Regions from separate parts of the Arthrobacter halodurans genome, predicted to be linked through region 2. Evidence: predicted binding sites of a transcription regulator. Region 2 holds the regulator's gene; each other region holds the start of a gene.
What was found. Region 2 encodes HrcA, which represses chaperone genes, less so after heat shock. Its sites were predicted from a motif close to TTNGCACTCGNNNNNNNCGAGTGCNAA; they were not measured.

Region 1 (10,577 bases), on a different contig from region 2:
GGAGAAGATCCTCGACGCCTACTGCGACCTGCTCCGCCGCGACGGCGAGCGCGCCGCGACCATGGATTCCACGGCCGCGCTGGCCGGGGTGTCCAAGGGCGGCCTGCTGTACCACTTCAAGTCCAAGGACGCCCTGGCCGAGGCCGTGGTGGAGCGCCTGCTGGCGGCCGCCGAGCGGGACCAGGCCGTCATGGCGACGGCGGAGGAGGGCGCCTCGCGCTACTTCGTGCGGACGTCCCTGCAGAGCGGATCGGACCTGGACACCACGTACTCCGCCGTCGTGCGGCTGGCCGCCGGCGCCTACGAACCGGCGGTGCGCGCGCTGGACACCGTGCACCGCGGCTGGCTGGAGCTGATCCAGCGCGAGGTCGGCGACCCGCACGCTGCGGGCGCGATCATGCTCATGGGCGAGGGCCTCTACTACCACTCCACGCTGCCCGGGACCTGGTCGCGGGGTACGTTCGTGGAATCCCTGGACGAGCTGCTGCGCCAGGTCGACCGGCTGAAGTCCGGGAGCTGACGTGTCCCTGAGGCTGCCGCGCCAACCGTGGCGGGGGAGGATCGGCGCGCTGCTGGGCATTCTGCTGATGGCGTTGAGCCTGCGCGCGGCGGTCTCCGCGGTCCCGCCGCTGCTGGGGACCATGGGGCCGGAGCTCGGTTTCGACTCGGTGAGCACGGGCGTCCTGGCGATGCTGGCGCCGCTCGTTTTCGCCGGCGCCGGGCTCGCGACGCCGCGGCTCATCCGTTCCCACGGCCTGGAGCGCGTGCTGGTGGCGGCGGTGCTGTTGGCTGTGGCCGGGCAGGTCGGCCGCGCCCTGGTGGGCGGTGTCTGGCCCTTCCTCGGACTCTCGGCGGTGACCATGGCGGGCTACGGGATGGGCAACGTGGTGCTGCCGCCGCTCGTGAAGAAGTACTTCCCCGACCGGCTGGGACCCGTGACCGCCGGCTACGTCACGCTGCTCGCCGTCGGCACGGCCATGAGCCCGCAGCTGGCCGTACCCCTGGCCGAGGCCGCCAACTGGCGCGTTTCGATCGCCGTCTGGTCCCTGGCGAGCGCCGCCGTCCTGCTGCCGTGGGGCGCGCAGCTGGCCGCGGACCGGCGGCGGGCGGCAGCCGACCACCCGACGGCGCATCGCGCGGGACACGCGGCGCCGGGGTACGGCGCCCGGGCCGCCGAGGCGCCCCTGAACCCGTGGCGCCACCCCGTCGCCTGGGGGCTGGCGATCTTCCTCGCGGGCAACTCGGCGCAGACCTACGTGTACTTCACCTGGCTGCCGCCCTACCTGGCCGGGCAGGGGCTCGATGCCGGGGCCGCGGGCAGCGCGCTGGCGTTCTTCGCGATCCTCGGCCTGCCGGTGAGCCTGGTCGTGCCGCTCGTCGTGCCGCGGATGCGCCATCCGATTATCGCGATCGCCCTCTTCGCCGCCTGCTGGAGCGTCGGCCACACTGGCCTCTACCTGTCCCCGACGGCCGGGACGTGGTGGTGGGTGGCCTTCTCCGGCCTGGGTCAGGGGACCTTCGCGACGGCGCTGCTCATGATGAACCTGCGCTCGCGGACGACCCACGGATCCGGGGTGCTGTCCGGCTTCAGCCAAGGGCTCGGCTACGCGGGGGCCGGCGTGGCCCCGCTGCTTTTCGGCGTCGTGCACGACGCGACGGGCGGCTGGGGGGCGTCCTTCGCCATGCTGGGGGTTTGCCTCATCGTCATGATGGTGGGTGCCGTGATGATCAACGGCCCGCGGCGCATCGAGGACCCCGCCCCGGAGCGCGCTAGGGTCCCGGTTGCCTGATCAACGTTCCGGCAGGGCGTCGCACGCGGCGAGGACCTTATGCAGGGTGTTCAGGTTGCGGGTGGTGGCCAGCGGCTTGTACCGAGCCCGGGCGAGCTGCTTGGCCACATTGGTGTCCAGGGACGAACCCTTGGGCACCTCCCAGTACAGGACGTCCCCCCGGGCGGCATACCGTTCCCCGGGCGACGGCGCGGGGCATTCGGCGGCGGCCTCACGGGCCGTCGCGGCGCCGGTGGTGAGGACGGCGTACGCGTGGCGGGGAACGCCGTCGTCCGGCGGAACGAACGGATAGCCCGCGGCGATCTCGGCGATCTCGGCGGGCGTCTTCACGATGACCCAGGCTTCGTAGCCGAACGCTTCGCGCAGGATCGTCTCGATGTGGCTCTTGACGCGGGCGGGGTCGGAGCTCTGCGCGGACAGGACGACGTTGCCCGAGGCCAGCAGGGTGGTGACGTTGCCGTAGCCCGCTTCCGTCAGGACTTGCCGCAGGTCCTTCATGGCGATCCGCACCCCGCCCACGTTGATGCCCCGCAGGAACACCGCAAAGGTCGTCATGCCCGCATTCTTTCGCGGCGGGGGCCCGGAGGGGAAGCCCGCCGCCGTGGCGCGCCGGGGCACCCGGCCCTCGCCGGACGCCGCTCCGGTTCGGCTCCTACGACAGGAGGTCGGCCCGGATTGCCTCGGCGGTGGAGCGCAGCCGTTCCAGCGCCACCGGGATCGTCTGCGAGTTCAGGCGTCCCGAGGGCGCGGCGACCGCGAGCGCCGCCACCGCGTGGCCCGAGCGGTCGCGGACCGGAACGGCCACCGCGTGCAGGCCCGCCTCGGTCTCCCCGAGATTCGTCGCGAAGCCGCGGGAGCGGACAGCGGCGAGCTCCCGCAGCAGCTCGTCCACGGTGCGGATGGTTCGGTCCGTGAGCGTCCGCAGGCCATCGCCGAATAAGGCGCGGACGCGATCGTCGTCGAGTTCGGCCAGCAGGACCTTTCCCCCGGAGGTCGACGACGCGGGCAGCAACGTGCCCGTCCGTGGTGTCACCCGCACCATCCGGTCGCCCTCGACCCCCTCGATGAAGCGGCAACCCCCGTGTTCGAGGACGATGAGGTTCACCGTCTCGTGGAGCTCGCGGGCCAGGCGCTGCATGTGCGTCCGGGCCTGGCGCCGCACGTCGAGGTCCTTGATCGACGCCAGCGCGATGCCCACGAGCACGTTCCCGGCCCGATAGGTCCTCCCGCCGCGGTCCTGAACGACAAAACCGCGCCACGCCAGGGTGGCCAGCAGCCGGTGCGCCGTGGACTGCGCCACCCCGAGTTCGCGGGCCACGTCGCGCACCCGCAGCTCGCCGCGTTCCTGCAGGAGCAGCAACACCGTGAGCGCGTGGTCCACGGACCCGATGAGATGGGGAGGCCGCCCGGTGTCCTCCTGTTCGTTCCGCATAGAGGAATGGTACGTCTGTTTCGTTCCCTCCTGCGGGATACGGTTCTACCGTGGGCCCCGGAACCATATCCATCCCTTCCGGAACCACCCGACTCACAGAAATGGCGAGGCGCATCCATGAACCAGCGCATCCTCTACGCCGCCGGGGTCGCCGCCCTGCTGGCCCTCACGTCCTGCGCGGCACCGGCCGCAACCCCCGCCTCCGGTCCGGACACCGAGGCGCCGACCACCGTGAACGTCGCCGAGACGACCGGCGTGCCGTCCGCCTTTCTCCAATACGGCGTCGACCAGGGGTTTTTCGCCGACCGGGGGCTGACCGTCAACGTCGACGTCAGCGCCGGCGGTGCCGCCGCGGTCCCGGCGCTGGTCAGCGGGAACATCCAGTTCGCGGGATCGAATGCGGTCAGCGTGCTCATCGCGTCGTCGAAGGGGCTTCCGCTGAAGGTCATCGCTCCCGGAACGCGAACCGCCGAAAGCGCCGAGCTGGACTTCTCGAAGGTGCTTGTCGCGGGGGACAGCGACATCGAGGACGTCGCGGACCTGGCCGGGCGCAAGGTCGCGGTCAACACGCTCGCCAACATCAGCGAGGTCTCGCTACGCGCGGCACTGGGCAACCTCGGGGCCGACGCCTCGAGCATCGAGTTCGTTGAGCTGGGGCTGCCGGACATGCTGCCCGCGCTGGAGCAGGGGCACGTCGACGCCGCGCTGTCGATCGAGCCTTTCGTGACGATGGGTGTCGAGGACGGCGCCCGCGCGGTCCTCAGCCCCTACGCGCAGTCGATGCCAGGGTTGATGGTCGGCGCGTACATCACCACGGAGGACTACCTGAACGGGAACCCCGAGGTCGTGGCGGCCTTCCGGCAGGGACTCGAGGACACGAGCGCGTCCATCGCGAGCGATCCGGACGCATTCCGCGCGGCGCTGCCGGAGTACGCGAAGGTCAGCGAGGCCGCGGCGACCTCGATGAACCTGCCCGAGTGGAAGCCGGGAGTCAGCCGCGAATCGCTTGAGTTCCTGAACGAGAAGTCCGTGGAGTACGGGCTCTTCGACGAGGCGGTCGACATCGATGCGCTGGTGGCGGAATGAGCGCCGCGCTGCGCCCGGAGCCGAACCCCGGCTACCTCCGGATCGCCACGGAAGAGGCCTACGCGCTTCCCGAGATGTACGAGCTGTTCCGAAGCCAGCTCCGGGACGGCAGCGTGGACGACCCCGGGTTCCGGAGCCTGGTGGGACACTACGCGTTGAGCCCCGGGGCACACCCCCGCTCGGTCCTCGAGAAGCTGCAGGACGCCGGCGACCTGCGGATCGCGGACATGGACGGCGCGGGCATCGACCATCAGGTGATGGCGCTGACGGCCCCGGGCACCCAGATGATGTCCGCGCCCGACGCGCGGCGCATCGCGGCCCTGGCGAACGACCGGCTCGCCGAGGCCTGCTCCCGGCACCCCGACCGCTTCTCGGCGCTCGCCGCGGTCGCCTACCAGGACCCAAAGACCGCGGTGCGCGAGCTGCGCCGGGCGGTGCTCGAGCTGGGGTTGAAGGGCGTCATCCTCAATTCCCACATCAACGGCGAGTACATCGACGATCCGAAGTTCTTCCCGATCCTCGAGGCGGTGGCGGAGCTCGGGGTGCCGATCTACCTCCACCCCACCGCGCCGCCGGCCTCCATGATCGCGCCGTTCCTCGAGGCCGGACTCGACGGTTCCATCTACGGGTTCGGCGTCGAGACGGGTCTCCATCTGCTGCGGATCGTGACCTCGGGCATCTTCGACCGCCTGCCGACGCTGAAGCTGGTCGTCGGGCACCTCGGCGAGGCGCTGCCGTTCTGGCTGCACCGCATCGACAACCGGTACGACAAGCAGATCGGCGCGGGCCGCTACGAGTTCCTGAAGCCGCTCGAGATGAAGCCCTCCGAGTATTTCCGGCGCAACATCTGGATCACCACCAGCGGCATGCCGTGGGCACCGGCCATCATGTTCACGCGGGAAGTCGTGGGCGCGGACCGCGTGATGTACGCGATGGACTATCCGTACCAGTTCGACGCTTCGGAGGTCGTGGCGCAGGACAACCTGCCGATCGGCCCGGGGGAGAAGAAGGCGTTCTTCGAAACGACGGCGCGGGACGTGTTCGGGCTGTCGTTCTGAGGAGCGGCGGTAGGCTCTGGCCATGACCCTCCGCGCAGCCTACGGTTCCTGGCCATCCCCGATCACCGCACGGCAGCTCGCTGTCGGCACCGTTCCGTTGGGGTCCCCCGGGTTTGCGGGCGACGAGCTGTGGTGGCTCGAGGGACGCCCCGCCGAGGGCGGCCGGATGACCATCCTCGCGCAGGCCCGGTACGGAGGGGCCGCGCGGGACGCCGCACGCGCCGAGCCCCGGGAACTGGTCAAAGCGCCGTTCAACGTGCGCAGCCGCGTGAACGAATACGGCGGAACTCCCTGGGCCTCGGTGGAACTCGGCGGCCGGCATCGTCTCGTGTTCGTGAACTTCGCGGACCAGCGGGCCTACCTGTTGGATCCCGCGGGGGGCGGGCCGCGGCCGCTCACGCCCGTCTCCACGGGCACCGACGGTGGCGACCCGGCCCTGCGCTTCGCCGAGTTCACGCGGTCGGCCGGGGCCGACGGGACCGACGCCGTAGAGCTCCTGGCGCAGTGCGAGGACCACCGCGGCACACGGATCGAGCGCTACGTCGTCGCCATCCCCCTCGACGGATCGGCGGCCGCCGACGCCGGCGCGCTGCGCCGCGTGACGCCGTCGTCGCGTTTCGTCGCCGGCGCGCGCGTCAGCCCCGACGGCCGCCGCATCGCGTGGATCTGCTGGGAGCACCCGCAGATGCCGTGGGACGGGACCGTCCTGCGCGTCGCCGACCTGCGCGACGGCGTGGCGACGGGCGTGCGGGACGTCGCCGGCTCGGCCTCCGAGTCCGTGCTGCAGCCCGAATGGCTCGACGACGGGACGCTCGTTTTCGTGTCGGACCGCAGCGGGTGGTGGAACCTCTACGCGCAGTCCGTGGAAGGCGGCGCGGGACCCGCGCGGCCGCTCTGCCCCCTCGAGGAGGAGTTCGCCGGGCCGCTCTGGCAGGTCGGGACCGCGTGGTACCGGGTCCTGGATGCGGGCCGTCTGCTGGTCGCCCACGGGACCCACGGGATGCGGCTCGGGGTCCTGGATGTGGAATCCGGGCGCCTCACCGACCTCGACCTGCCCTTCACCCACGCCCTGCCCGCGGCCGTGCGCGCGCTGGGGCCCGCGGGAGACTTGCCCGCCGCTGACCTGCCCGCGCAAGATCCGTACGCCGGCGACCTGCCCGCGCAAGATCCGTACGCCGGCGACCTGCCCACGCAAGACCTGCCCGCCGGAGACCCGCCCGTCGAAGGCCCTCCGGGTGGGGCGCGCGACGGCGCGGCGCCGCGGTTCGAGGTGCTCGCCACCTCCACCACGCTCGACGCGGGCGACGGCATCCGCCTGATCGATCTGGAAACGGGCGCCGTGCGGGACGTGCGGCTCGCCCTCGCGGACCGGCCGGATCCGGATCTGCTCCCGGAGGTGCGGTCGATGGAGTTTCCCACGCCGGATGGCCCGGTCTACGCGAACGTCTACGCCCCGCGGATGGCGGGCTACGCGGGTCTCGAGGGGGAGCTGCCGCCGTTCGTCGCCTTCGTCCACGGAGGCCCGACGAGCCAGGCCCGCGCCGGGCTGTCGCTGGGGATCGCGTACTACACGAGCCGCGGCATCGGCGTGGTCGACGTGAACTACGGCGGTTCCACCGGGTACGGCCGCGCCTACCGCGAGCGGCTGAAGGGACAGTGGGGCGTGGTGGACGTCGCGGACACCGTGGCCGTGATGGACGGACTCGTGGCCGCCGGCATCGCGGACGGCCGCCGGCTCGCCATCGAGGGCGGTTCCGCGGGCGGCTGGACGGCGCTCGCGTGTCTGACCTCGACCGACACGTTCGACGCCGGCGTCTCGCGCTACGGCGTCGCGGACCTCGAGGCCCTCGTCACCGACACCCACGACTTCGAATCGCGGTATCTGGAGGGGCTGGTGGGGCCGTGGCCCGAGGCCCGGGAGCTCTACCGGGATCGGGCCCCCGTGAACCACGTGGACGGCCTGAGTTGCCCGGTGCTGTTGCTGCAGGGGGACGAGGACAGGGTGGTTCCGCCGAGCCAGTCGCAGGCGTTCGCCGACGCGCTCGCCGCCAAGGGCATCCCGCACGCGTACGTGCTGTTCGCGGGCGAACAGCACGGATTCCGGCGGGCCGAGAACATCGTGAAGGCGTACGAGTTGACACTGGCGTTCTACGCGAGGGTGTTCGGTTTCGACGCCGACGTCGCGGAGATCGAGCTCGTCGCCGGGACGGCCTCGCGGGTGCCCTAACCGGCCTCGGCCGCGTCCGCGCAGCCGTCGCGGAGCTTCTGCAGGGCGTCCTCGGGGGCCTGGTCCCCGGCGGCGGCGAGTTCCCCCAGCGGTTCGGTGATGTCCGACGGCAACCCCGCCGTGTCGGCGGCGTCGACCAGCCCGGTGAGCAGGGTGAGGTCCTCGGCGCTGAGCGTCCCGTCCGTTACGGGGGCGCAGATCTGCTTTGTGAGTTCCGCCTTGCCCGTCGCGGCGACTTGGGACACGGCGCTCTCGGCCGCATCCTGGGCGACCTGGCCCACGTCGCCGCAGGCGGCGAGCAGGACGACGGCGGCTGCGGCGGGAAGGGCGGCGAAGAGACGGGCTGAGCGGAGCATGCCCCCATTCTAGGGTCCGAACCTGTGTGTGGGGCCTGAGGAAGGACCACGGACACCACCCGCCGCGACCCCACCCGCCGCGACCCCGGCCACCGGTGTTCGCCCACGAAGAACACGCCGGAAACCCTCTGGCACTCTCACGGGGGGAGTGCTAATTTCATAGTAGTTGAGCGGAGGGCGCTCAACTCTCGAACCCACAAGAATGGCCGGTCAACGCCGGCGGCAGACACACCAGGAGTTGATTAACATGGCACACAACTTCGATCCGTTCCGCGACTTCGACCGCATGGCCGGAGCTCTCCTCGACACACGGTCGGCGCTGCGCGAGATGCCGATGGACCTGTACCGCGAGGGCGACCACTACATCCTCACCGCGGACCTTCCGGGCATCGACCCGGGGTCGGTCGACGTCGACGTCGACGGGCAGCTGCTCACCATCCGGGCGGAGCGCACGCTGGCGTCCAACGACAACGTCAAGTGGATCACGCGGGAGCGCCGCGGGGGCAGCTTCATCCGCCAGCTCAACCTCGGCCAAGGCATCGACACCAGCGCCATCGCCGCCCACTACAACAACGGCGTCCTCAGCGTCACGATCCCCGTGCGGGAGAGCGCCAAGCCGCGCAAGATCGTCATCGAGACGGGCGGCGACGGCATGGTTGAAGGCGGACAGCTGGAGGACGCCCCCTCGTCGAAGGGGCAGGTCGAATCCTAGGCACCTCCATCCCGGCGACTCCCCAAGCCCACATCGAGGTGGAGTCCATGAGTCTGGAGTCCCGGGCGACGTCCGGCTCCGGTGTTCCCACGCTGGGGAGCGCCGGGGCCGGCGTCCGTCCCGACGCGCGCGGGGCGGGCCTTTACCGCGCGCGCTCGACGCGTTTTTCGTCCCACACGGGCGCGTCGGACTCGTAGACCCGGCCGTCGGACCCGAAGACCAGGAAGCGATCGAAGGACTTCGCGAACCAGCGGTCGTGCGTCACGGCCAGCACTGTTCCCTCGAACGCGTCGATGGCGCGTTCCAGCGCCTCGCCGGAGTGGAGATCCAGGTTGTCCGTCGGCTCGTCGAGGAGGAGCAGCGTCGCCCCGGACAACTGCAGGAGCAGGATCTGGAACCGCGCCTGCTGGCCGCCCGAGAGCGAGTCGAAGGACTGCTCGGCCTGGCCCGCGAGCCCGTAGCCGTCCAACGCGCCGGAGGCCGCCTCCCGTCCGAGCCCGGAACGGTGCTCGTCGCCGCGGTGAAGGATGTCGAGCAGGCTGCGCGAGGCGAGGTCGGGGCGGACGTGCGTCTGTGCAAAGTAGCCCGGGCGAATCCGGGCGCCGAGGCGCACGGTGCCGTTGTGGGGCACCTCGGCGATGACGACGTCGGACACGGGCACGTGTTCCTTCTCGGGGTCCGTGCCGCCGTTGGCGAGCAGCCGGAGGAAGTGCGACTTGCCCGATCCGTTGGACCCGAGGACGCCGACGCGGTCGCCGAACCAGATCTCGGTGGAGAACGGCTTCATGAGCCCGGTGAGCTCGAGCTTTTCGGCGACCACGGCGCGCTTGGCGGTGCGGCCGCCGCGCAGCCGCATGCGCACGTTCTGCTCGATCGGCAGGGCCTCGGGCGGGCCGGCCTCCAGGAACTTCGCGAGCCGCGTCTGGGCGGCGTGGTAGCGGTTGGCCATGTCGGAGCGGAACGCGGCCTTGTTCTTGTACATGTTCACCAGTTCCTTGAGCTTGGCATGCTCCTCGTCCCACCGCTTGCGCAGCTCCTCGAATCTGGCGTTGCGGTCCGAGCGTGCCTCGACGTAGGAACCGAAGCCGCCTCCGTGGATCCAGGCTCCGGCACCGTTGACTCCCGGTTCCAGGGTGACGATGCGCTCCGCCGCGACGTTAAGCAGCTCACGGTCGTGGCTGATGAACAGCACGGCTTTCTTCGAATCGTTGAGTTTCGCCTCTAGCCAGCGCTTCCCGGGTACATCGAGGTAGTTGTCCGGTTCGTCGAGGAGCAGGACCTCGTCGGGTCCAGAGAAGAGCGCCTCCAGGACGAGCCGCTTCTGCTCGCCGCCCGACAGCGTGGACGCCGCCCGGTACTGCGCGCGGTCGTAGGGGATGCCAAGGGATGACAGGCACACCTCGTCCCAGACTGTTTCCTGCTCGTACCCCCCGGCGTCGCCCCAGTCGACAATCGCCTGTGCGTAGCGCATCTGCGACTTCTCCTCCGCCGCCGGGGACGAGTGGTCTGCGATCATCGCATCCTCGGCAGCCGTCAGTTCCGCGGCAGCCTCGGCGATCGCGCGTGGCGCCGCCGAGACCAGGAGGTCCCGAACCGTCGACTCATCGCGGACCTGTCCGACAAACTGGCGCATGATCCCCATGCTGCCGGAGCGGCCGACCGTGCCCGCGTCGGGCACCAAGTCGCCCGCGATCACCTTGAAGAGAGTGGTCTTGCCGGTTCCGTTGGGCCCGATGAGTGCCGTCTTGCTGCCGTCCCCCACCTTGAAGGACACGCCGTTCAGCAGTTGTGATCCATCCGAAAGGAAGTAGTCGATCCCGGCGACGTCTATATGGCCCATCAGCCCATCCTATCGGCGGGTAATCCGCGAGGATCGCGGATGCAAGGCCCTCGCGGCGGACCGTAGCCCCAGGCGG
Region 2 (9,936 bases):
GCGTCCGGCCGCGCATGTAGGCCAGCGGCGCGACCTCGATCGTTCCGGCCGCGATCAGCCGGGGGATGGACTCGGGGTCGATCATGTCGTGCAGCGCGTCGTAGAGCGGACGCAGGTACGGGTCGATCTTGTCGGTCAGGGTGCCCGGGAGGAAGCCGAGCTTCTCCCCCGCCTCGACGGCCGGCCGGGTGAGGATGATGCGGCTGACCTCCTTCGCCTGAAGCGCCTGCACCGCCTTGGCCACGGCGAGGTACGTCTTGCCTGTGCCGGCGGGCCCGATGCCGAAGATCACCGTGTTCGCGTCGATCGCGTCGACGTAGGCCTTCTGGTTGACGGTCTTGGGGCGGATGCTGCGGCCGCGGCCGGTGAGGATGTTCAGGCCGAAGACCTCGCTGGCGGTGCCCGCGGGAGGCGTTTCGCGCGCGGCCACCATCCGCACCAGCTGCTCCACCAGGTGCGCCGAGATCCGCGTGCCGCGCGCCGCGATCCCGCGTGCCTCGTTGACGACGCGCAACGCCTTCCCGGCGTCCTCGGGATCGCCGGTCACGGTGAGCTCGTTGCCCCGCACATGCAGGTCGGCCCCGGGATACACGCCTTGCACGATGCGCAGGACCTCGTCGTGTGCGCCGAGCGCGGCGACCATCTGGTCGGTGGTGTCGAAGCGGACTACGGTGCCCAGCCCCGACTCCGGCTCTGGGTTCTTGGCGTCCTCGGTCATGCTGGCGACGTGGCCTCCCGTGCGTGGGCGCCGGGGATCCCGACCCGGGCGCTCCCGAGGCGTTTCCGGCGCCCCTCCATCCTACGTGAAGCGGCCACGGCGCCCCGGAGGGGGTCGCGCGGGCGCGTGTATCGTTCGTGCAACAGTCCGGTGACAACCCTGCAACCGGCCGCCCGAGCGGGGAGTGCCTGTGACAAGCTGGTGTGGCGGCCGCCGAGTCCGCCCTGCCCCGAGGAGAAGGACCCCGTTGACCCCCGCCCCGCACAGCCGACGCACCAGGCCCCGCCTGGCCGTCGTCGCGCTGGTGGTGTGCCTCGGCGCGGTCTCAGCCTGCGGCGGACTGTCCACCCCCTCCACGACGACCATGCCGCAGGGCGCGACGGCGGCGAATCCGGTGGTTCCGCCCAAGTCGGATGCCGCGGAACTGGAGAAGTTGAGCACCCACCGCTCCGCCCCGGTGTACTGGCTCGGGGAGCGGGACGCGACCGTGTACCTCTACCGCGAGTACGTCGAGGCCGAGGACCAGGGTGATCCCATCACCACCAGCATCAAGCACATGCTCGAGCAGCAGCCCACCGACCCCGACTACTTCAGCCTCTGGAGCCCCGCGAGCCGGATCGGCACGTCCATCGACGGGGACAACGTGATCACCGTGGACCTGTCCGCCGACGCGTTCGCGCGCCAGATGGACGCCGGCCTGGCCGAGCGCGCCGTCCAGCAGCTCGTCTACACGGCGACGGGGGCCGCCGCGAACGCGGGCCTGCTGACGGGCTCCGCCCCGGCCCGGGTCGCGGTGTTGGTCGACGGGCGCCCCGGCTACGAGGCGTTCGGCCACGTCCGGCTGGACGGTCCGACGGAGCGGGTCTCGAGTCTGCGCGCCCCCGTGTGGATCATCGAGCCCCACCACGGCAGCGCCTACGCGGCCGGAAACGTGGCCGTCCGCGGCGCCGGCGCGGTCTTCCCCGGCGGCATCCGCTGGGAGGTCCGCCGGGTCCAGGAGGGTGGGCCCGGCGACGTGGTCTCCGACGGCCGCATCACCCTCGGTGCCGGCGACCTGCCCGCGGATGAGTTCGAGTTCGCGGTCGACCTCGGCGAGGGCGACTACGACGTTTCGGTGTGGGGGCAGAACGGCGTCGACACGGCGCGGCTGAGCGAGGACACCAAGCGCATCACGGTCGCGGGCCGCTAGCGGCGGTCACCGGTCAGCCTCGCCCGCGGCCGGTGCCCGGCGGGGATCCAGCTGCCCGGCCAGGTGGCGGACCAGAACCAGCGCCGCCGGGCCGGCGGTCGAGGCCCGCAGGACGTTCGACCCCAGCGACGCCGTCGCGGCGCCCGCGGCGCGCAGCGACTCGATCTCGGCCGGCGCGATGCCGCCCTCCGGGCCCACCACCAGGAAGACCTCTCCCACGGGTCCCCCGGGGTCGGCGGGAGAGGCCTCGAGCCAGTCTCCGACGACCTCGGCCAGCGGGCTCGCCGCCTCCTCGTGGAGGACCACCACCAGGCGCCGCGCGGCGGGTCCGGCGTCGTCGGCCGCGGGGCGCGCCAGTGCCGCGAGCTGCGGCGTGCCCGCCACGGGCTCGACGCGCGGCGTGCGCGCGCGCCGGGACTGCTTCACCGCGGCGCGGACGGTGGCCTCCCACTTGGCCCGGCCCTTGTCCGCCTTGTCGGCGGCCCAGCGGACCACGCACCGCTCGGCCTGCCACGGGAGCACCCGGTCGATGCCCAGCTCGACGGCGGACTCGACGGCCTGCAGGTCGCGGTCGCCCTTGGCGAGGGCCTGGACGAGGACCGTCAGCACCCGCGGCGCCGCTTCGACGTCGATCCGCTCGATCCGGGCCCGCAGGGAGGCCTTGCCCGTCTCCGTCACGACGCAGACGGCGCGGCGGCCCTCGCCGTCGAGCAGGTCCACGGCCTCGCCGACCCGGATGCGCTTGACGGCCACGGCGTGCCGTCCCTCGGGGCCGTCGAGCTCCACGGTGTCCCCCGGGACGGCCGCGGCCAGCGTCTCCGGCGGCGTGAGGAACGCCTGGTTGCTCATCAGGCCCGGTGGCCCAGCTTGTCGCGCAGGCGCGAGAAGACCCCTCCGCGGTCCGTCAGGCGGCCCTCGGCCACCTCTTCGCCGCGCAGCTCCGCCAGCCGCTCCAGCAGCTCGCGCTGCTGGTGGTCCAGCTTCGTGGGGGTCTCCACGTGGATGTGGACAATCAGGTCGCCGCGGCCGCCGCCACGCAGCCGGGGCACGCCCAGCTGGCCCAGCCGCACGGTGTCGGCGGACTGCGTCCCCGCCTCGATGCGGATGTCCCGCTGGCCGTCGAACGTCTCGAGGTCGAGGTCGGCGCCGAGGGCCGCGGCGGTCATCGGGACCGTGAGGGTTGCGTGCAGGTCGTTGCCGTCGCGCTCGAACACGGGGTGGCGCCGCACGTCGATCTCGACGTAGAGGTCGCCGGAGGGCCCGCCGCCCGGTCCGGCCTCACCCTGGGCGGCCAGGTGGATGCGCGTGCCGGTCGCGACGCCGGCCGGGACCTTGAGCTGCTTGCTGACCCGCTCGCGCACGCGGCCGGAGCCCATGCACTCGTTGCACGGGCTCGGCAGGGTCGTGCCGAAGCCGCGGCAGGCGCTGCAGGTCTCGACCGTCATCATCTGGCCGAGGAAGGAGCGCACGGGGCGCTGGATCTGTCCGCGGCCGTGGCAGATGGTGCAGGTCTGCGGCGACGTGCCCGGCTGGCAGCAGGTGCCCTCGCAGGTGGGGCACGTGACGGCGGTCTCCATCTCGAGCGGGTAGACCACGCCCTGGACGGCGTCCTTGAGGTCGATCGTGGCCGTGATCAGCGCGTCGCGGCCGCGACTGGTGCGCGAGGCGGGTCCGCCGGCCTGGCCGCCGCCGAAGAACTGCTCGAAGATGTCGTTGAACCCGAAGCCGCCCGCCTGGCCGGGGCCCGGGGCGTTTCCGTTCTCGTTGCCGGTGGTGTCGTAGTTGCGGCGCTTCTCCGGGTCCGACAGGATCTCGTAGGCACGCGTCACCAGCTTGAACTGCTCCGAGGCGTCGTCACCGGGGTTGACGTCCGGGTGGAGCTTGCGGGCCAGCTTGCGGTAGGCCTTCTTGATTTCTTCGGTGCTCGCGTCTTGGGAGACGCCGAGAACGTCGTAGTGGGTGCTCACAGTGGTCGCTGTGTCCTTTCCAACTGGATCGATGCTTTGGGGGCCCGGGGCGGCGCTAGCCAGCCAATATCCGGGAGAGGTAGCGGGCGACCGCGCGCACGGCGGCCATGCTCGAGGGATAGTCCATGCGGGTCGGGCCGAGGATTCCCATCTTGGCGGTCTCCCCGGGCCCGTAGCCCGTCGCGATGACGGAGGTCTCGGTCAGGCCACCGTAGCTGTTCTCGCTGCCGATCCGCACGGCGATGCCCCGCGCGTCCAGCTCCATCTCGGAGAACAGCCGCAGCAGGACCACCTGCTCCTCCAGCGCCTCGAGCACGGGCGTGATCGTCAGCGGGAAGTCGCCCGTGGATCGGGCCAGGTTTGCCGTCCCGGCCATGACGATCCGATCGACGGCGCTGTTGTCGCCCAGGGTGCCGAGGGCCGCGGCAAGCGTCCGCCCCGCGGTCTGCAGCCGTGCTGGCAGGTGGTCGACGGCGGCGGCCGCGGCGTCGGAAAGCTCGTTGAGGCGCCGGCCCCCTCCGGCCGCCAGGAAGGCGGACTTCAGGGTGAGCAGGTCCTCGTCCGTGGTGTCCGGCGGCGTCATCACGACCCGCTGGTCGACCTTGCCGGTGGTGCTGATGAGGACGGCGAGCACCTGCCCGGAGCCGAGCCCCACGAGCTCGATGTGCCGGACGGTGGCGTCGGTGTGCTGCGGGACCTGGATGACCGCCACCTGGTGCGTCAGGTGGGCCAGCAGGCGCACGGTGCGCTCCAGCACGTCGTCGATGTCGTCGGCGCCGGCGATCAGGGACTGGATGGCCCGGCGCTCCGCGGCGGAGAGGGGCCGCACGTCGCCGATGCGGTCCACGAAGCGGCGGTATCCCTGTTCGGTGGGCACGCGCCCCGAGGAGGTGTGCGGGGCGACGATCAGGCCCTCCTCCTCGAGGGCGGCCATGTCGTTGCGGATGGTGGCGGCGGAGACGCCGAGCTGGTGGCGCTCCACCAGCGCCTTCGACCCCACGGGCTCGCGCGAGTGCACGTAGTCCTCGACAATGGCCCGGAGGACCTCAAGTCGACGCGGTTCGGACATGGGACCCTCCTGTTTCCGTCGATGGTGGCGTGTCGGCGGTGGCGCGCCGGCAGGTGGCCGACGCCTTAGCACTCGACACGTTCAAGTGCTAAGTCTAATACCTTAGCCGGGTTGTTAGCATGGTTCCCGCGTCCGGGAGCCCGGCGCACCGCGGCCCGCCGGGGGCCACCACGAAAGGCCGGGTCAGCCCAGTGAACAACTACGAGTGGGGCGCACGCGACATTTCGGCGCCGAAGCGCGGCGAGCTGCGCCGGGTGCCGGTCGCCCGGGGCCAGGTGCTCGAGGACGTCCAGAGCGGGTGGGTCGGCGAGGTCGTCCGGATCGAGAAGGCGGGGGGCATGCGCGTCGTCGTGCTCGAGGACCGCCGGGGCAGGACGAAGTCCTTCCGCACCGGCTTCGGCTTCCTGCTCGAGGGCGAGCCGATCGAGCTGGTCGAGCCGGTGCGCGCGGCGGCGTCCGCGCCCTCCCGCACGGCCTCGGGGTCGGTCCGCGTCGACCACCTGAAGGCGCGCACGGCGCGGGCCAGCCGGATTTGGGTCGAGGGCAAGCACGACGCCGAACTGGTCGAGAAGGTCTGGGGGCACGATCTCCGCGTCGAGGGCATCGTCGTCGAGCCCCTGCATGGCGTGGACGACCTCGCGGGCGCCGTGCGGGACTTCTCCCCCGGCCCGGGGCGCCGGCTGGGCATCCTGGTGGACCACCTCGTGGCCGGCACCAAGGAGGAACGCATCGCGGCCGCGGCGATGGCCGTCCCCGGGGTCCGCGGCAACGTGCTGATCGTCGGTCACCCCTACGTCGACGTGTGGCAGGCCATCCGCCCCTCGGTGCTCGGGATCGCCGCCTGGCCCGTGGTGCCGCGCGGCACCGACTGGAAGACCGGCATCCTCAGGGGCCTTGGGTGGCCGCACTCGACGGCGGCCGACGTCGCGCTGGGCTGGAAGCGCCTGCTCGGCAGCGTCACCACGTACGCCGATCTCGAACCGAGCCTCCTGGGGCGCGTCGAGGAGGTCATCGACTTCCTGACCGCCGACGGCAGCTAGAGACTGCCCGCGGGGCCCGGGGATCTCCCGTCGTCGGGCCCGGCATCGGATGCGGCGTCGGGTGCGGTGTCCCCCGCGGCCCCGACCCTCCGCGGTGCCGGCGCGCCGGGTCCCGCGGCACCGCCGTCGTGCGGTGTGTCGGCACCGAGGGCGTTCCCGACCGACACGATGCGCCGCTTCTCTTCTTCCTGAGCGGCGTGGGCCTCCACGGCTTGGGGCTGGTAGAAGTCCTGCACGACCCCTAGCGACCCGGCGAGTCCGCCGCCGGCATGCCGGCCGTCGAAGCGGGCGCGGGAGGCCAACCAGACGATCAGCGTCAGCGCCGCGAAGGCCGCGACCGCGGATCCGGCGATCCACACCAGCGTTTCCATGTGAGGAGCGTATCCCGCGGCACGGCGCCGGCGTGGGCGGCGCCGCCGGTTCTTAGCGATAAACTGTGACCCAGAGACGGATGCAGTCATGCCGTCGGAGCGCAGACGATGGAGGAAACCGCCGTGACCCACGGGTTCGACGACAAGGCGCGGAACGGTCCCACCGGCGCCGCGCGGTTCGAGGGGTCCTCCCCCGCTCCGCTGCCGCTGAGTCCCTCGGAGGACCGGCAATGGGCCACCATCGCGCACTTCGGGGCGATCCTCGGATTCCTGCCGTCCGCGGTCATCTACTACGTCTACCGCGCGCGCGGGCCGTTCACCGCCCAGGAATCCAAGGAGGCGCTGAACTTCACGCTGCCCCTGACCGCCGTCGCGATGCTCGCGAACCTGCTCACGCTGGTGCCCGTCATCGGGGGATTCTTCGCGGTCATCGCCGTCGCCATCTGGGTCTACCTCACGGTCAGCGGCGTCGTCGCGGGCATCGAGGTCAACCGCGGCCGCCCGTACCGGTACCCCTTCAACCTGCGCCTGGTCAAGTAGTCCCGCACGCTCCGGCGTTCCGCGGCACGCGGGTTTCCGCACGCCACGCCGCCCGTCGTCGTGCGGGTCCTTTGGTACTTCTGGCCCGCACCCCGGAGGTCCCCCGGAACTCGAGCACCCCGGACGTCCCCTAGAACTCGAGGAGCCGCCGGACCACCGCGTCGGCGAGGAGCCGGCCCTGCAGCGTCGGCACGATCCGGCCCGCGACCGCGTCCCGGCCCTCCACCAGCCCGTCGGCGATGAGACCCGCGACGGCCCGGCGTCCACCCGGCCGGAGCCCCTCGATCGGCATCCCCTCCGCGATCCGCGTCAGGAGCATCGCGCGCTCCAGGTAGCGGGCATCCTCGTCGGGGGTCTCGCGGCCCGCGGCGGGCGACACCGCCGCATCGATGCGCTGCTGGTACGCCGACGGGTGCTTGACGTTCCACCAGCGGAGCCCGCCCACGTGCGAGTGCGCGCCCGGGCCCGCGCCCCACCAGTCGGCGCCGGTCCAGTAGGCCAGGTTGTGGCGGCACCGGGTGGCGGCGGACCGGCTCCAGTTGCTCACCTCGTACCAGGAGAACCCGGCGCCGGCGAGCAGGCGGTCGGCCAGCAGGTACTTGTCGGCGTGGTCGTCGTCGTCGATGTCCGGCACCTCGCCCCGCCTGATTTGCGCTGCCAGCCGGGTCCCGTCCTCGATGATCAGCGCGTAGGCCGAGATGTGGTCCGGCTCGTAGGACAGCGCCGCCTCCAGGCTTGCCCTCCAGTCCTCGAGGCTCTCCCCCGGTGTCCCGTAGATCAGGTCGACGCTCACGTCCAGACCGGCGTCCCGGGCCCACTGGACCGCCAGCGGCACGCGGTCCGGCCGGTGCGTCCGGTCCAGGGTCTTCAGGACGTGCGGCACCGCGGACTGCATGCCGAAGGAGACACGCGTGAACCCGGCCTCCGCCAGGACGCGCAGCGACTCCGGCGTGACCGAGTCCGGATTCGCCTCGGTCGTGACCTCCGCCCCCTCGGCGAGCCCCCACAGGCCCCGGATGCGCCCGAGGACGTGCGCGAGGTCCTCGGCGGGCAGGAGCGTGGGCGTGCCGCCCCCGAAGAACACGGTTTCCACCGGGCGCTCGTGGATTCCCGACGCGCGCAGCGCCGCGTGGCCGAAGTCCAGCTCCGCGGCCACGGCCGAGGCGTAGGTGTCCTGGGTCGCGCCGGAGCCGAGCTCGTGCGCCGTGTAGGTGTTGAAGTCGCAGTACCCGCAGCGCACGGCGCAGAAGGGGATGTGGACGTAGACGCAGAAGGGACGCGTCGCCGCGCCCTCCCGGCTGGAGGGGGGCAGCAGGCCGTCGGCCGGCGCCGGGTCGCCCAGCGGCAGAACAGAAGGCATGCGGCTACTTCTTGCCCTTGTCCTTGGACTCGTCCGAGGACAGCGCGGCGATGAAGGCCTCCTGGGGCACCTCGACGCGGCCGACCATCTTCATGCGCTTCTTGCCCTCCTTCTGCTTCTCCAGCAGCTTGCGCTTGCGGGAGATGTCGCCGCCGTAGCATTTCGCCAGGACGTCCTTGCGGATGGCGCGGATGCTCTCGCGGGCGATGATGCGCGACCCGATGGCCGCCTGGATCGGCACCTCGAACTGCTGGCGCGGGATTAGTTCGCGCAGCTTGGAGGTCATCATCGTGCCGTAGGAGTACGCCTTGTCCTTGTGCGTGATGGCGCTGAACGCATCCACCTGCTCGCCCTGCAGCAGGATGTCGACCTTCACGAGGTCGGCGATCTGCTCGCCGTCGGCCTTCCAGTCCAGCGACGCGTAGCCGCGGGTCTTGGACTTGAGGATGTCGAAGAAGTCGAAGACGATCTCGGCCAGCGGTAGCCAGTAGCGCAGCTCGACGCGCTCCTCGGAGAGGTAGTCCATGCCGCGCATCTGGCCGCGCCGGGACTGGCAGAGCTCCATGATGGCGCCGACGAACTCGTTTGGGGCCAGGATGGTCGCGGCGACCATCGGCTCGTGCACCTCGTGGATCTTGCCGGTGGGGAACTCGCTGGGGTTCGTGACCGTGACCATCCTCTTGTCGTCGGTCATGACCTCGTAGACCACGTTCGGCGCGGTGGAGATCAGGTCGAGGTTGAACTCGCGCTCCAGCCGCTCGCGGACGATCTCGAGGTGCAGCAGGCCGAGGAAGCCCACGCGGAAGCCGAAGCCGAGCGCAACGGAGGTCTCCGGGACGTAGGTCAGGGCCGCGTCGTTGAGCTGCAGCTTGTCCAGGGCGTCGCGCAGGACCGGGTAGTCGGAGCCGTCGATGGGGTAGAGGCCGGAGAACACCATCGGCTTCGGGTCCTCGTAGCCGCCCAGCGACTCCTTGGCCGGCTTGGCCAGGTTGGTCACCGTGTCGCCGACCTTGGACAGGCGCACGTCCTTCACGCCCGTGATCAGATAGCCGACCTCGCCGACGCCGAGGCCCTGCGACGGCGTCGGCTCCGGGGAGCTCACGCCGATCTCCAGCAGTTCGTGGCTGGCGCGCGTCGACATCATCTGGATGCGCTCGCGCGGGCTCAGGTGGCCGTCGACGACGCGCACGTAGGTCACGACGCCGCGGTAGGTGTCGTAGACCGAGTCGAAGATCATCGCGCGGGCCGGGGCGTCGGGATCCCCCACCGGCGGCGGGAGGTCGCGCACGATCTTGTCCAGCAGAACCTCGACGCCCTCGCCGGTCTTGCCCGAGACGCGCAGCACGTCCTCGGGCTTGCCGCCGATGAGGTTCGCGAGTTCGGCCGCGTACTTCTCCGGCTGCGCCGCCGGGAGGTCGATCTTGTTCAGGACCGGAATGATCGTGAGGTTGTTCTCCATAGCCAGGTAGAGGTTGGCCAGCGTCTGGGCCTCGATCCCCTGCGCGGCGTCGACGAGCAGCACGGCCCCCTCGCACGCGGCGAGGGAGCGGGAGACCTCGTAGGTGAAGTCCACGTGCCCCGGCGTGTCGATCATGTTCAGCGCGAAGGCGGTTCCGTCGACTTCCCATGGCATGCGCACGGCCTGCGACTTGATGGTGATGCCGCGCTCGCGCTCGATGTCC
Region 3 (10,577 bases), on a different contig from region 2:
CGCGCTCGTGGGGGCGCAGGCGGTCGGCGTCGGCGAGCGGCTCACGCCGGCGATCGCGGCGGCCGTCGTCGGCGCCGCCGGACGCTGGGTCGCGCTGAAGATGGGCGCCCCGCAGCTCGTGGTCGCGGTGCCCGCCGTCGTGTTCCTGCTGCCCGGGCTGATGATCTTCCGCGCCATGTACGGCATCGCGATCGACTCCGACGACATGTCCGCCGGCCTGGTCGAGATGTTCAACGCCTTCACCATCATCCTGGCCATTGCGGGCGGCGTGGTGCTCGGCGACACCGTCGCCCGCCCGCTGACCAAGGGCTGGAACAGCCACGAACGACGCCGGATCCGCCGCCGCTGACGCGCCGTCCGGGGGCGGGCGGCACCGCTCCCCGGACGCGTCCCCGGGACCGGCTACGCGGCGGGGAGGCGCCAGTCGACCGGGGCCGCACTCTGCTCGGCCAGCAGCGCGTTGGCGCGGCTGAACGGACGCGACCCGAAGAAGCCGCGCCGGGCCGACAGCGGCGAGGGGTGGGCGCTCTGGATCGTCGGCGTTCCGTCCAGCAGCGGCGCGAGGGTCTGCGCCTGGCGGCCCCACAGGATCGAGACAAGGGCGGTCCCGCGTCCCGCCAGCGCGCGGACCGCCGCGTCGGTCACGGACTGCCAGCCGAGGCCGCCGTGCGACCCGGCGCTGCCCGCTCCGACGGTCAGCACGCGGTTCAGCAGCAGGACGCCCTGGTCGGCCCACGCAGAGAGGTCCCCGTGGGCCGGAGGTTCCACGCCGACGTCCTCCCGCAGCTCCCGGTAGATGTTGGCCAGGCTGCGCGGCAGGGGACGCACGTGGGGGTCGACGGCGAAGCTCAGCCCGATCGGGTGCCCCGGCGTCGGATACGGGTCCTGCCCCACGATCAGCACCCTGACGTCCGCCAGGGGGCGGGTGAACGCGCGGAGGACGTGGCCGCGGTCGGGGAGCACGAGCTCGCCGGCGGCCCGCCGCCGGTCCAGCTCCGCCTCGATCGCGGCGATCCGCCCCGCCTCGGGAGCCAGGGCGGCGGCCCAGTCCGCGGCCATCGGCGCCGGCTCGGGCGCGTCCGAGGGCCGGGGTCCGCCAGCCGCACCGCCCGCCGGACCCCCGTCCGGGACCCCGTCCGCGGGGGCACCGGTGGTGGCGGGGCGCGGCGGCCGGGGGTCGTCGAAGAGGGCTTCCTGCGTGGGATCCATGGGCCCATTCTCCCCGGCGGGCGGGGCCTGCGACCAAATGACAACCCTGTCATTCGGAACTAGCATGGAAGCCTGCCGCGGCCAGGCGCGGCACGGACCGAGAGAAGGGGTGCCATGGGAGCGGATCGCATCGAGCCGGAGGCCGCCGCGGACGCGTCCGGCGAGTCCGGCGGACTCGGGGAACGGGAGCGGCGCATGCTCGAGTTGGAGCGGCAGTGGTGGAAATACGCCGGCGCCAAGGAACAGGCCATCAGGGAGCTGTTCGACCTCTCCGCGGCCAACTACTACCAGCTGCTCAACGCGCTGATCGACACGGAGGCCGCGCTGGCGCATGATCCGATGCTGGTGAAGAGATTGCGTAGACTACGTTCAACCCGGCACCGCGCCCGCAGCGCCCGGCGATTGGCCACGGAGGCCTGAGCCGAGACGCGGGCCCGCGGAGGCCTGGTGAGGGCGGTGATCCACCGGCCGGGAGACCAGACCAGCGGCGGCCGCCGACGAACCCATCAGGACCAAGGACAGCCATGAGCCAATACGCGAACGACGAATTCGACAGGGTCCCGGAATTCACCGACCGCAAGGGGATCCACCGGAACGAGGCCGAAGGCGCCGCCCGCGGCTCCGGGCTCGGCCTGTTGATGGGTGTCGGCGTGTTGGCGCTGGTCGTCGGGATCTTCTCGTTCTTCGTCCTGCCGCAGTTCGCGGGCACCCCGGCGGACACCGCGTCCGCGGGATCCTCCGACGCCGTCGCCGCGTCGCCCGCGGGGGCGGGGGACGCCACCGCGTCCGAGCCGACAGGGCAGTCCGCCGGCGCCGCCTCGGCGTCCACGGGTGCCGCGACGGACCCGGCCGCCGAATCCACGGCCACCGAATCCTCCGCCGCGGAGTCTTCGGCCGCGGAGTCGTCCGACGCCGGCGAACCCACCGGGGCGGCGGACGCGGCCGGGGAGGCCGGGGCCGCGTCGGCCGCGGTGGACTACGCGGTCCCCGTCGCGGTGTACAACGGCTCGGGCCGGGTCGGCGTCGCCGCGGGCGGCGCCGCGGCGCTTGCCGGCGGCGGGTTCACCGCCGTGACCTCCGGGAACTGGGCCAAGCAGGTCGACTACCCCGTCGTGTACTTCACGACCGACGACTCCCGCGCCACGGCCGAGGAGGCCGCCCGCGTGCTCGGCATCCCCACCGTCTTCCAGACCCCGAACATTCCGGTCGAGGTCTCCGTGGTCCTCGGCCGCAACTACGGCTAGCGATGGCGCCCCGGCGTCGGAAATCTTTTCCCGGTCTGCCGCACGGCTTGCACTCTCGATGCGAGAGTGCCAATAATTGACTTAGCACTCGGGTACCGCGACTGCTAAGTGCCACCGGGCAGACCGGGGGCGCGGGGCGGAAGCGGCCACCACGGGTGAATCCGGGCCAGATGCAGCGAGGGTGTCCGGCCGGCGTACCGATGTCGCCGGCCAGTTCCCGTCCGTCGCGGGCGTTGCCTCCGGCCTACGAAAACGCATGATTGTCCCGAAAGGACCACACGCCGCTATGGCCAAAATGATTGCATTTGACGAGGAAGCACGCCGCGGCCTCGAACGGGGCCTGAACATCCTGGCCGACGCCGTCAAGGTGACCCTCGGCCCGCGTGGCCGCAACGTCGTGCTCGAGAAGAAGTGGGGCGCCCCCACCATCACGAACGACGGCGTCTCCATCGCCAAGGAGATCGAGCTCGACGACCCGTACGAGAAGATCGGCGCGGAGCTCGTCAAGGAAGTTGCCAAGAAGACGGACGACGTCGCGGGCGACGGCACCACCACCGCCACCGTTCTGGCACAGGCCCTGGTCAAGGAAGGCCTGCGCAACGTCGCGGCCGGCGCCGACCCGCTGAGCCTGAAGCGCGGCATCGAGAAGGCCGTCGAGGCCGTCACCGCCGAGCTGCTGTCCTCCGCCAAGGAGATCGAGACCAAGGAAGAGATCGCCGCCACCGCGTCCATCTCCGCCGGCGACACCCAGATCGGCGAGCTCATCGCCGAGGCGCTGGACAAGGTCGGCAAGGAAGGCGTCATCACGGTCGAGGAGTCCAACACCTTCGGGCTGGACCTCGAGCTGACCGAGGGCATGCGCTTCGACAAGGGCTACATCTCGGCCTACTTCGTCACCGACGCCGAGCGCCAGGAGACGGTCCTCGAGGACCCGTACATCCTGATCGTCAACTCGAAGATCACCAACGTCAAGGACCTCGTCGCCGTCCTGGAGAAGGTCATGCAGTCCGGCAAGCCGCTGCTGATCATCGCCGAGGACATCGAGGGCGAGGCGCTGGCCACCCTGGTCGTCAACAAGATCCGCGGCACCTTCAAGTCCGTCGCCGTCAAGGCTCCGGGCTTCGGCGACCGCCGCAAGGCCATGCTGGCCGACATCGCCATCCTCACCGGCGGCCAGGTCATCGCGGAAGAGGTCGGCCTCAAGCTGGAGACCGCCACGCTGGACCTGCTGGGCCAGGCCCGCAAGGTCGTCGTCACCAAGGACGAGACCACCATCGTCGAGGGTGCCGGCAACGCCGAGGAGATCGCGGGCCGGGTCAACCAGATCCGCGCCGAGATCGAGAACTCCGACTCCGACTACGACCGCGAGAAGCTCCAGGAGCGCCTCGCCAAGCTGGCCGGCGGCGTCGCCGTCATCAAGGCCGGCGCGGCGACCGAGGTCGAGCTCAAGGAGCGCAAGCACCGCATCGAGGACGCCGTGCGCAACGCGAAGGCGGCCGTCGAGGAGGGCATCGTCGCCGGTGGCGGCGTGGCCCTCATCCAGGCCGGCGCCCGCGCGTTTGCCAAGCTCACCCTCGAGGGTGACGAGGCCACCGGCGCCAACATCGTCAAGGTCGCCATCGAGGCCCCGCTGAAGCAGATCGCCTTCAACGCCGGCCTGGAGCCGGGCGTCGTCGCCGACAAGGTCAAGGGCCTGCCCGCGGGCCACGGCCTGAACGCCGCCACGGGCGTCTACGAGGACCTGCTGGCCGCCGGGGTGAACGACCCGGTGAAGGTGACCCGTTCCGCGCTGCAGAACGCCGCCTCCATCGCGGGCCTGTTCCTCACCACGGAGGCCGTCGTCGCCGACAAGCCCGAGAAGGCCGCGCCGGCCATGCCGGGCGGCGACGAGATGGGCGGCATGGGCGGCTTCTAGCCGGCCGGCCGCCCCGGCGGCACGTCCCTCGCCGGTCTCCGACCGGCACGGCGTCGGATCCCGACGCCACGATGGCCGCGGTCCCCTCACGGGGGCCGCGGCCATCGGCGTTCCGCGGCCTACGCCGCCGGTGGCCCGCCGCCGAGGCGGAGGAGCTCGGAGCGCAGGTTGCCGCGGGCCCGGTCCTCCCACAGCCCGCGGGCCGTGCCCGTCCCGTACAGCGCGTCGGAGGACAGGAGGGAGCCCAGGACGGCGGCGCGGCCCGACGCGAAGCGCGCGTCCGGCACGTGCGCGTAGTCCCGGCGGACGGCCGCGGCGTACCGGGCGTACTCGGCGGGGGCGCGGCCCAGGACCTCGAGGTCGGCGTCGCTGAGCAGCAGCCCGGCCGGGTCCGCGGGGTCGGGCCGGTGGTCGGCGGTCAGGAGGACCAGGCGCGCCGTCTCGTCGACCTCCGCGGCGTGGAGGCCGGCGGCGGCCAGCGTCCGCACGGCGAGGTCCGCGGAGTCCTCCTCGTCGCGTCCCGCGGACCCCCGGTAGACGGCGTCGTGGAACCAGGCGGCCAGCCACGGCGCGCGCGGCAGGCCGCCCACGGGCTCGCCCGACCGCGCCAGCAGGTCCAGCGCGCGCAGCACCGCGAGCAGGTGCGTCCTATCGTGGTAGTGCCTGTGCTCCTCCGACCAGCGCAGGATCAGCCCGTGCCCCGTCGCCGGGCTCTCCGGCACCAGCTTGGCCCAGGCCGCGGCGAGGATGCCGTCCAGCTTCTCGGGCCGCTGCCGGGCCGGGACGCGCAGGCCGCTGCGCACCAGGCGCCGCACCAGTTCGGTGGCCGCCACCGGGACGGCGCCGCGGGCCACGAGGTCCGCGTAGCGCCGCTCGGGAACGTCGTAGTGGTCGCGGTCGAAGGCGCGCTCGGGCAGGCCCGCCTCGCGGGCGAAGTCGCGCAGCTCCTCCAGCGACTCGTCGGAGACGAGGTGGGAGAACACCGTCCCGTGTGCCGGCCACAGGGGCGGATCGATGAGGATGGCCACGCGGACAGCCTACGTCGTGCCGAGGCTCCGGCCCTACGCCACTCGGACCCTACGCCACCGAGCCCAGCGGCGCGCGGAGCGGCCAGTCCTGGCCGTCGAGGATGGTCTGCGCGCAGGCGCCGGTCCCGGTGTTCACGAGCAGCGGGGCCAGGAGGTTGACGGTCGGCTGGCCGTCGGACGTGTTCACGACCGCCAGGACGCTCAGCTCGCCCGCCGCGGGCGCGCCGATGCGTCCCAGCTGCTCGGCGCTGAAGACCGGCCGGTAGCGCGGAAGGTGCGTGGCGGCGTCGAGCAGGAAGAGCCGCACGCCGGCGTCGTCCGCGGATTCGAGCGAGTACAGCCCGACGGCGTCCTCCACCGGAACCAGCGCGAAGTCGGACAGCGCCTCGAGCCCGGGCATCGGGACGGCGAAGGTGAGCGCCGCGCTCATCGCAGGAAGTCCATCAGCGTCGGCTGCAGGGTGCGGGCCGAGGCGGAGAGCGCCGCCTGGTAGGCGACCTCCTGCGTCTTCAGCTCCAGCGCCACTGTGCCGAGATCGGCGTCCTCAAGGGATCCGCGGCGGCCCTCGAGGGCGACGGCGTCGTCCAGGAGCGCGTCCGCGGCCGCGATGGCCGTGGCGTGGCGGGAGCCGACCGCGGCCTGCGTGGACAGCACCGCCTGCAGGCGGCCGTCCAGCTCGCCGAGCCGGGAGCCGACGTTGGTGCCGGCGCGCAGGTCGTCGGCGATGGCCTGGACCAGGGCGAACACGCTCGCGTCGCCCTCGCCGAACGCCTCGGCGCCGGGGGCGTCGACGCGCACCGTGGTGGACGGGCCCGTGCGCCGCTCGACCGTTCCGGCGCCGCCGCCGAACGTGTTGCCGGGTCCCAGCGCCGCGCCGGCGTCGGACGTGCCCGCGAACACGCTACGGCCCATGACCTGGGTGTTGGCCGCCGCGACGAGGCCGTCGCGGAGCTCCTCGAGCTCGATCGCGATCGCCTCGCGGCCGGCGGGGGAGAGGGCGCCGTCGTTGGCCCCGCGGACCGTGAGGTCGCGGACGCGATGCAGCACGGACGTGGCGTCGGACAGGGCGTTGTCCACCGTGGAGAGCCACAGCTGGGCGTCTTGGGCGTTGCGCGTGTACTGCTCGTTGGCGCGCTGCTGCGCGCGGACGGCCATGGCGTCCGCCGCGCCCGCGGGATCGTCGCTGGGCCGCGAGATCTCCTTGAGCGAGGACGCCTTCTCCTGCACCGTGGCCAGGCGCACCATCGCGGCCTGCAGGTTGCGCTGCGCCGCGGCGCTGACGCCCGTGTTGGTGACTCGGTTGATCATGTCTCCTCCGTCTAGCGTCCGACGACGCCGGTGCGGTTGATGAGCGTGTCCAGCATTTCATCGATGGCCGTCATCACGCGCGCGGCGCCCTGGTAGGCGTGCTGGTGCGCGATCAGGGCGACGTTCTCCTCGTCGAGGGAGACGCCGGCGGCCGACTGCTGCTGCGTGGCCGCCGCGACGGACGCGACGGCGGCGAGGACCGACTGCTGCGCCTCGGCGCGCGTGGCCGTCCCGATGGCGAGGACGGTGGCGGACCAGAGGGCGTCGGCGCCGCCCGGCGCGTCGGCCAGGGCGGCCATGCGGTCCGCGTTGGACCCGTCCAGCGGGCCCGCGCCGGGGGTGCCGGTCGCGAGCTCGTGGGCGCCGGCGGCGAGGACGGCCAGGGAGGCGGCCGGGCGCGCGGCGTCGTACCCGAAGAACGCGGTGGCGGGCCGCCCGTCGGGCCGTGCCCCGGCGAGCTGGACCTCGTTGACCGTGTCCGCCAGGGCGGCGGCGACGGTGTCGAGCGCCGCGGACAGCTCGGCGATGGGGCCGCCCGTCCCCGCTCCGTCGGCGGGGGCCAGCAGCGACAGCGAACCGGCGATGCGTCCGGCGTCGAGGCTCAGCGCCTCGCCCGGGCGGTGCCGCCACTCCAGCGCCGGGGTCCCGCCGCCCGGAACGCGCGCGCCCTGAGCCTGTTCACTCACCTGCACGGTGCGCGCGGAGGTTCCGGCCACGAGCGCGTTGCCGCCCAGGAGGACCTCCACCGTGCCGTCGCCGGCGTCGCGGACCGTGGCTCCGGAAAGCTCGGCGATCCGGGCCGTCAGCGTGGCGCGCTGGTCGAGCAGCTCGTTGGCGTTGCCGCCGGCGGCGACGGTGGAGCGGATGGAACCGTTCAGCTCGGCCACGCGTCCGGCGGACGAGTTCAGCTCGGAGACCAGTGAATCCAGCGTGCCGCGCTGGGCCGTCCACTGCTGGTCGAGTTCCCGGCTCGACGCCGACAACCGGGAGGCCAGCTGCTGCGCCGCGCCGATCAGGGCGGCGGCCGGCGCCGGATCCCCGGGCCGGTTCGCGACCTCCTGCCAACCGGCCCAGAAGCCGCTGAGCAGCGAGGACAGGCCGTTCTGGCCCGGTTCCCGCAGGATCCCCTCGAGGTCGGCCAGGCCGGCGGCACGCGTGTCGGCGAAGCCGGCGGCGGCGGCGGTTCCGCGGACCCGGGCGTCCAGGTGCGCGTCGGCCAGCCGGGCGATGCCCACGATCGACACCCCCTGCCCCGCGGCGGGACGGCCCGCCAGCGGCCCGACCGTCGCCGGCGCGCCCACCGAGGTCACGTCGGCGCGCTGCCGGGTGTAGCCGGCGGTGCCGACGTTGGCGATGTTCTGGCCAGCGGTCTCCATGGCCAGGCGGGCGGCGTTGAGTCCGGTCATCGCGGTGTTGAGGCCGCCGAAGGTGCTCACGTCGTCTCCCTAGAGGTTCGTGTCGAGGATGCGGGCGCCCGGCTGGGCGGCGCCGGACGAACCGGTGGGGCCGTACGTCGACTGGTTCTCGCCGAGGGTCGCCAGCGTCTCCTGCGCCGAACGCGCCGCCGCGCGGAGGTACTGCTCGTTCGCGTCGCGCAGGCGCTCGATCTCGGCGGTGACGGCTTGCAACGCCGTCAGGTGGGCGCCGAGGATCGACTTCCAAGGCCCCTCGGGCGCCGCGGCGGCGATGTCGGCCAGCGGCGCGTCCGCGCGGAGGCCCCAGGCCTCGGCGACGGCCGATGCCTCGACGGAGCGTGCCAGGGAGGCGGCGTGGACCTTCTCCAGCACGCTCTCCACCTCCCGGGTGGCCGTCGCGATCCAGCGCGTCTTCCCGGCCACGAGGAGCAGCTGCTCCTCCTCCAGCTTGAACTGCAGCAACTCCAGCAGCTCGCGTTCCTTCCACAGCAAAACAGATAGTTCGTTAGTCCCCATGCGGCGTCGATCCCCTCTTCAATTTCGGGTCCCCCAAGGCGCCCCTGACACTAGAGTTTATCGGCGGGCCGCGGCCGAATGTAAGGAGTGGCGAACGTCACCCAATCGTGATCTTTAAAGCGTTACTATCTCTCTTGGGGGGGATCTTCGCTCTGCCCTCAGTATCTGTTGCCGGATACTCATGCTCATTGAGAGGGCGAGCTTGTTGGATCGTACTGTGCGCAACCAGATGGTTGTCGAGAACCTGCCCCTGGTGGGCTATTTGGCGTCGGAAATCTGCGCCAGGGCCACCCACCTGTCCCGCGAGGACCTGGCGTCCGTGGGTGCCATCGCCCTGATGTCCGCCGCCGAGTCCTTCAATCCGTCGCTCGGAGTGCCGTTCGGGGCGTACGCGCGCCGCCGGATCCTCGGCGCCTTCGCCGACGACATGCGCTCCAGCGACTGGGCCACCCGCGGCGCGCGGAAGCGCATCAAGGAAGCCCGGGCCGTCCAGGACACCCTGACGGCGGTGCTCGGCCGCAAGCCCACCCTCGCGGAGCTCGCCGAATCGATGGGCGTGGACCAGGAGGCGGCGTCCGCCGCGCTGCGCGACGCCGCCCGGACCGTCGTTGGTATCGACGACGCGATGGCCGACTACCTGGCCTCCGACACCGAGACCCCCGAGCAGCAGCTGCTCGCCGCCGAACGCTCCGGCGTGCTGCTGACGGCCGTCGACGTCCTGCCGGAGCGGATGCGGCACATCGTCCGGCGGATCTACTTCGACGGCTCGAGCGTCAAGGAGGTGGCGCTGGAATTGGGGATCACGCACTCCGCGGTGTCCCAGCAGCGCTCCGAGGCCATGCGGCTGCTGCGCGACGGGCTGCAGGCGCACTACGCCGACTCCGACACCGTGTCCGACGCCGAACCGGCGTCGCGCATCGCGGCCCAGCGGCGGAACAACTACGTCAAGACGCTCGGCGAGCAAGCGGCCGGCGGCATCGCCCGGACCGCGCGCTCCGCGCAGTGGCTGCGCCCGGTGGTCTAGGAAAGGCCGCCGCGGGAGATTTTTCCGCCGCGGCTAACGGCCCGGCCGCCTCCGGCCGATAGGTGTTTTCGAGGTCCACGGACGGACCCGTTAGAACACCCACTTCACGGAGGAATTCACCATGGGTATGGCAGTCAACACCAACCTCGCTTCGATCAACGCGCAGCGAAACCTGTCCAACACGCAGAACGACCTGTCCAAGTCGCTGGAGAAGCTGTCCAGCGGCCTGCGCATCAACCGCGCCGCCGACGACGCAGCCGGGCTGTCTATGTCCGAGGGCCTGAGGGCACAGTCCAGCGGGATGGCGGTCGCCGCCCGCAACGCCCAGGACGGCATCTCGGTCATCCAGACCGCAGAAGGCGCCCTGACTGAGGTCCACTCGATCCTGCAGCGTATGCGCGACCTGGCTGTCCAGGGCGGCAACGACTCCAACAATGGCGATGCTCGAACGGCTATCAAGACCGAAGCGGATGAACTTAGCAAGGAACTCCGCCGACTCACGGAATCGACCTCGTTCAATGGGTTGAACCTGATGAAGGGTGCCGACATGACCTTCCAGGTCGGCGCTGATGGAGATGCCACTGCCGGAGCTGGAGTCAACACCATCAGTGTCAAGGTGGCGGACATCGCGACAGGACTCGGGGGTCTCATGGCTGCCGATGCCACTACAGCTGGCACCGGCTTCGATGTGACGGATAACGCGGCTGCTGCAACTACGATCGAAGCAATTGACACAGCGATCACTGCGATCTCTACCCAGCGCTCGAGCCTCGGTGCCGCACAGAATCGATTCGAGTCCGCGATCAACAGCCTCAACGTCGGCCGCGAGAACCTCACGGCCGCGGAGTCCCGCATCCGCGACGTCGACATGGCCGCCGAGATGGTCAACTTCACCCGCGCCAACATCATGTCCCAGGC

Region 1: a site for HrcA is predicted at 8,078-8,104, ahead of ACETWP_RS04540 (Hsp20/alpha crystallin family protein). Genes of this name have one in related genera too.
Region 3: a site for HrcA is predicted at 2,535-2,561, ahead of groL (chaperonin GroEL). Genes of this name have one in related genera too.

What each region holds. Positions count from the first base shown of each region.
Region 1 is NZ_JBHDLJ010000002.1:454,963-465,539, forward strand. Features, by position in the region: gene ACETWP_RS04500 (TetR/AcrR family transcriptional regulator) at 1-520, shown strand, start outside; gene ACETWP_RS04505 (MFS transporter) at 522-1,790, shown strand; gene ACETWP_RS04510 (DUF1697 domain-containing protein) at 1,791-2,345, opposite strand; gene ACETWP_RS04515 (IclR family transcriptional regulator) at 2,443-3,222, opposite strand; gene ACETWP_RS04520 (ABC transporter substrate-binding protein) at 3,340-4,308, shown strand; gene ACETWP_RS04525 (amidohydrolase family protein) at 4,305-5,366, shown strand; gene ACETWP_RS04530 (dipeptidyl-peptidase 5) at 5,389-7,593, shown strand; gene ACETWP_RS04535 (hypothetical protein) at 7,590-7,949, opposite strand; gene ACETWP_RS04540 (Hsp20/alpha crystallin family protein) at 8,197-8,661, shown strand; gene ACETWP_RS04545 (ABC-F family ATP-binding cassette domain-containing protein) at 8,804-10,501, opposite strand.
Region 2 is NZ_JBHDLJ010000004.1:183,550-193,485, forward strand. Features, by position in the region: gene ACETWP_RS06940 (PhoH family protein) at 1-718, opposite strand, end outside; gene ACETWP_RS06945 (GerMN domain-containing protein) at 966-1,907, shown strand; gene ACETWP_RS06950 (16S rRNA (uracil(1498)-N(3))-methyltransferase) at 1,914-2,756, opposite strand; gene dnaJ (molecular chaperone DnaJ) at 2,756-3,874, opposite strand; gene hrcA (heat-inducible transcriptional repressor HrcA) at 3,930-4,943, opposite strand; gene ACETWP_RS06965 (DUF3097 domain-containing protein) at 5,135-5,983, shown strand; gene ACETWP_RS06970 (hypothetical protein) at 5,980-6,354, opposite strand; gene ACETWP_RS06975 (DUF4870 domain-containing protein) at 6,463-6,894, shown strand; gene hemW (radical SAM family heme chaperone HemW) at 7,025-8,254, opposite strand; gene lepA (translation elongation factor 4) at 8,259-9,936, opposite strand, start outside.
Region 3 is NZ_JBHDLJ010000010.1:11,471-22,047, forward strand. Features, by position in the region: gene ACETWP_RS12100 (threonine/serine exporter family protein) at 1-349, shown strand, start outside; gene ACETWP_RS12105 (uracil-DNA glycosylase) at 403-1,059, opposite strand; gene ACETWP_RS12110 (DUF3263 domain-containing protein) at 1,324-1,629, shown strand; gene ACETWP_RS12115 (LytR C-terminal domain-containing protein) at 1,734-2,453, shown strand; gene groL (chaperonin GroEL) at 2,740-4,368, shown strand; gene ACETWP_RS12125 (DUF4031 domain-containing protein) at 4,488-5,396, opposite strand; gene fliW (flagellar assembly protein FliW) at 5,446-5,826, opposite strand; gene flgL (flagellar hook-associated protein FlgL) at 5,823-6,704, opposite strand; gene flgK (flagellar hook-associated protein FlgK) at 6,716-8,140, opposite strand; gene ACETWP_RS12145 (flagellar protein FlgN) at 8,150-8,635, opposite strand; gene ACETWP_RS12150 (sigma-70 family RNA polymerase sigma factor) at 8,853-9,659, shown strand; gene ACETWP_RS12155 (flagellin N-terminal helical domain-containing protein) at 9,781-10,577, shown strand, end outside.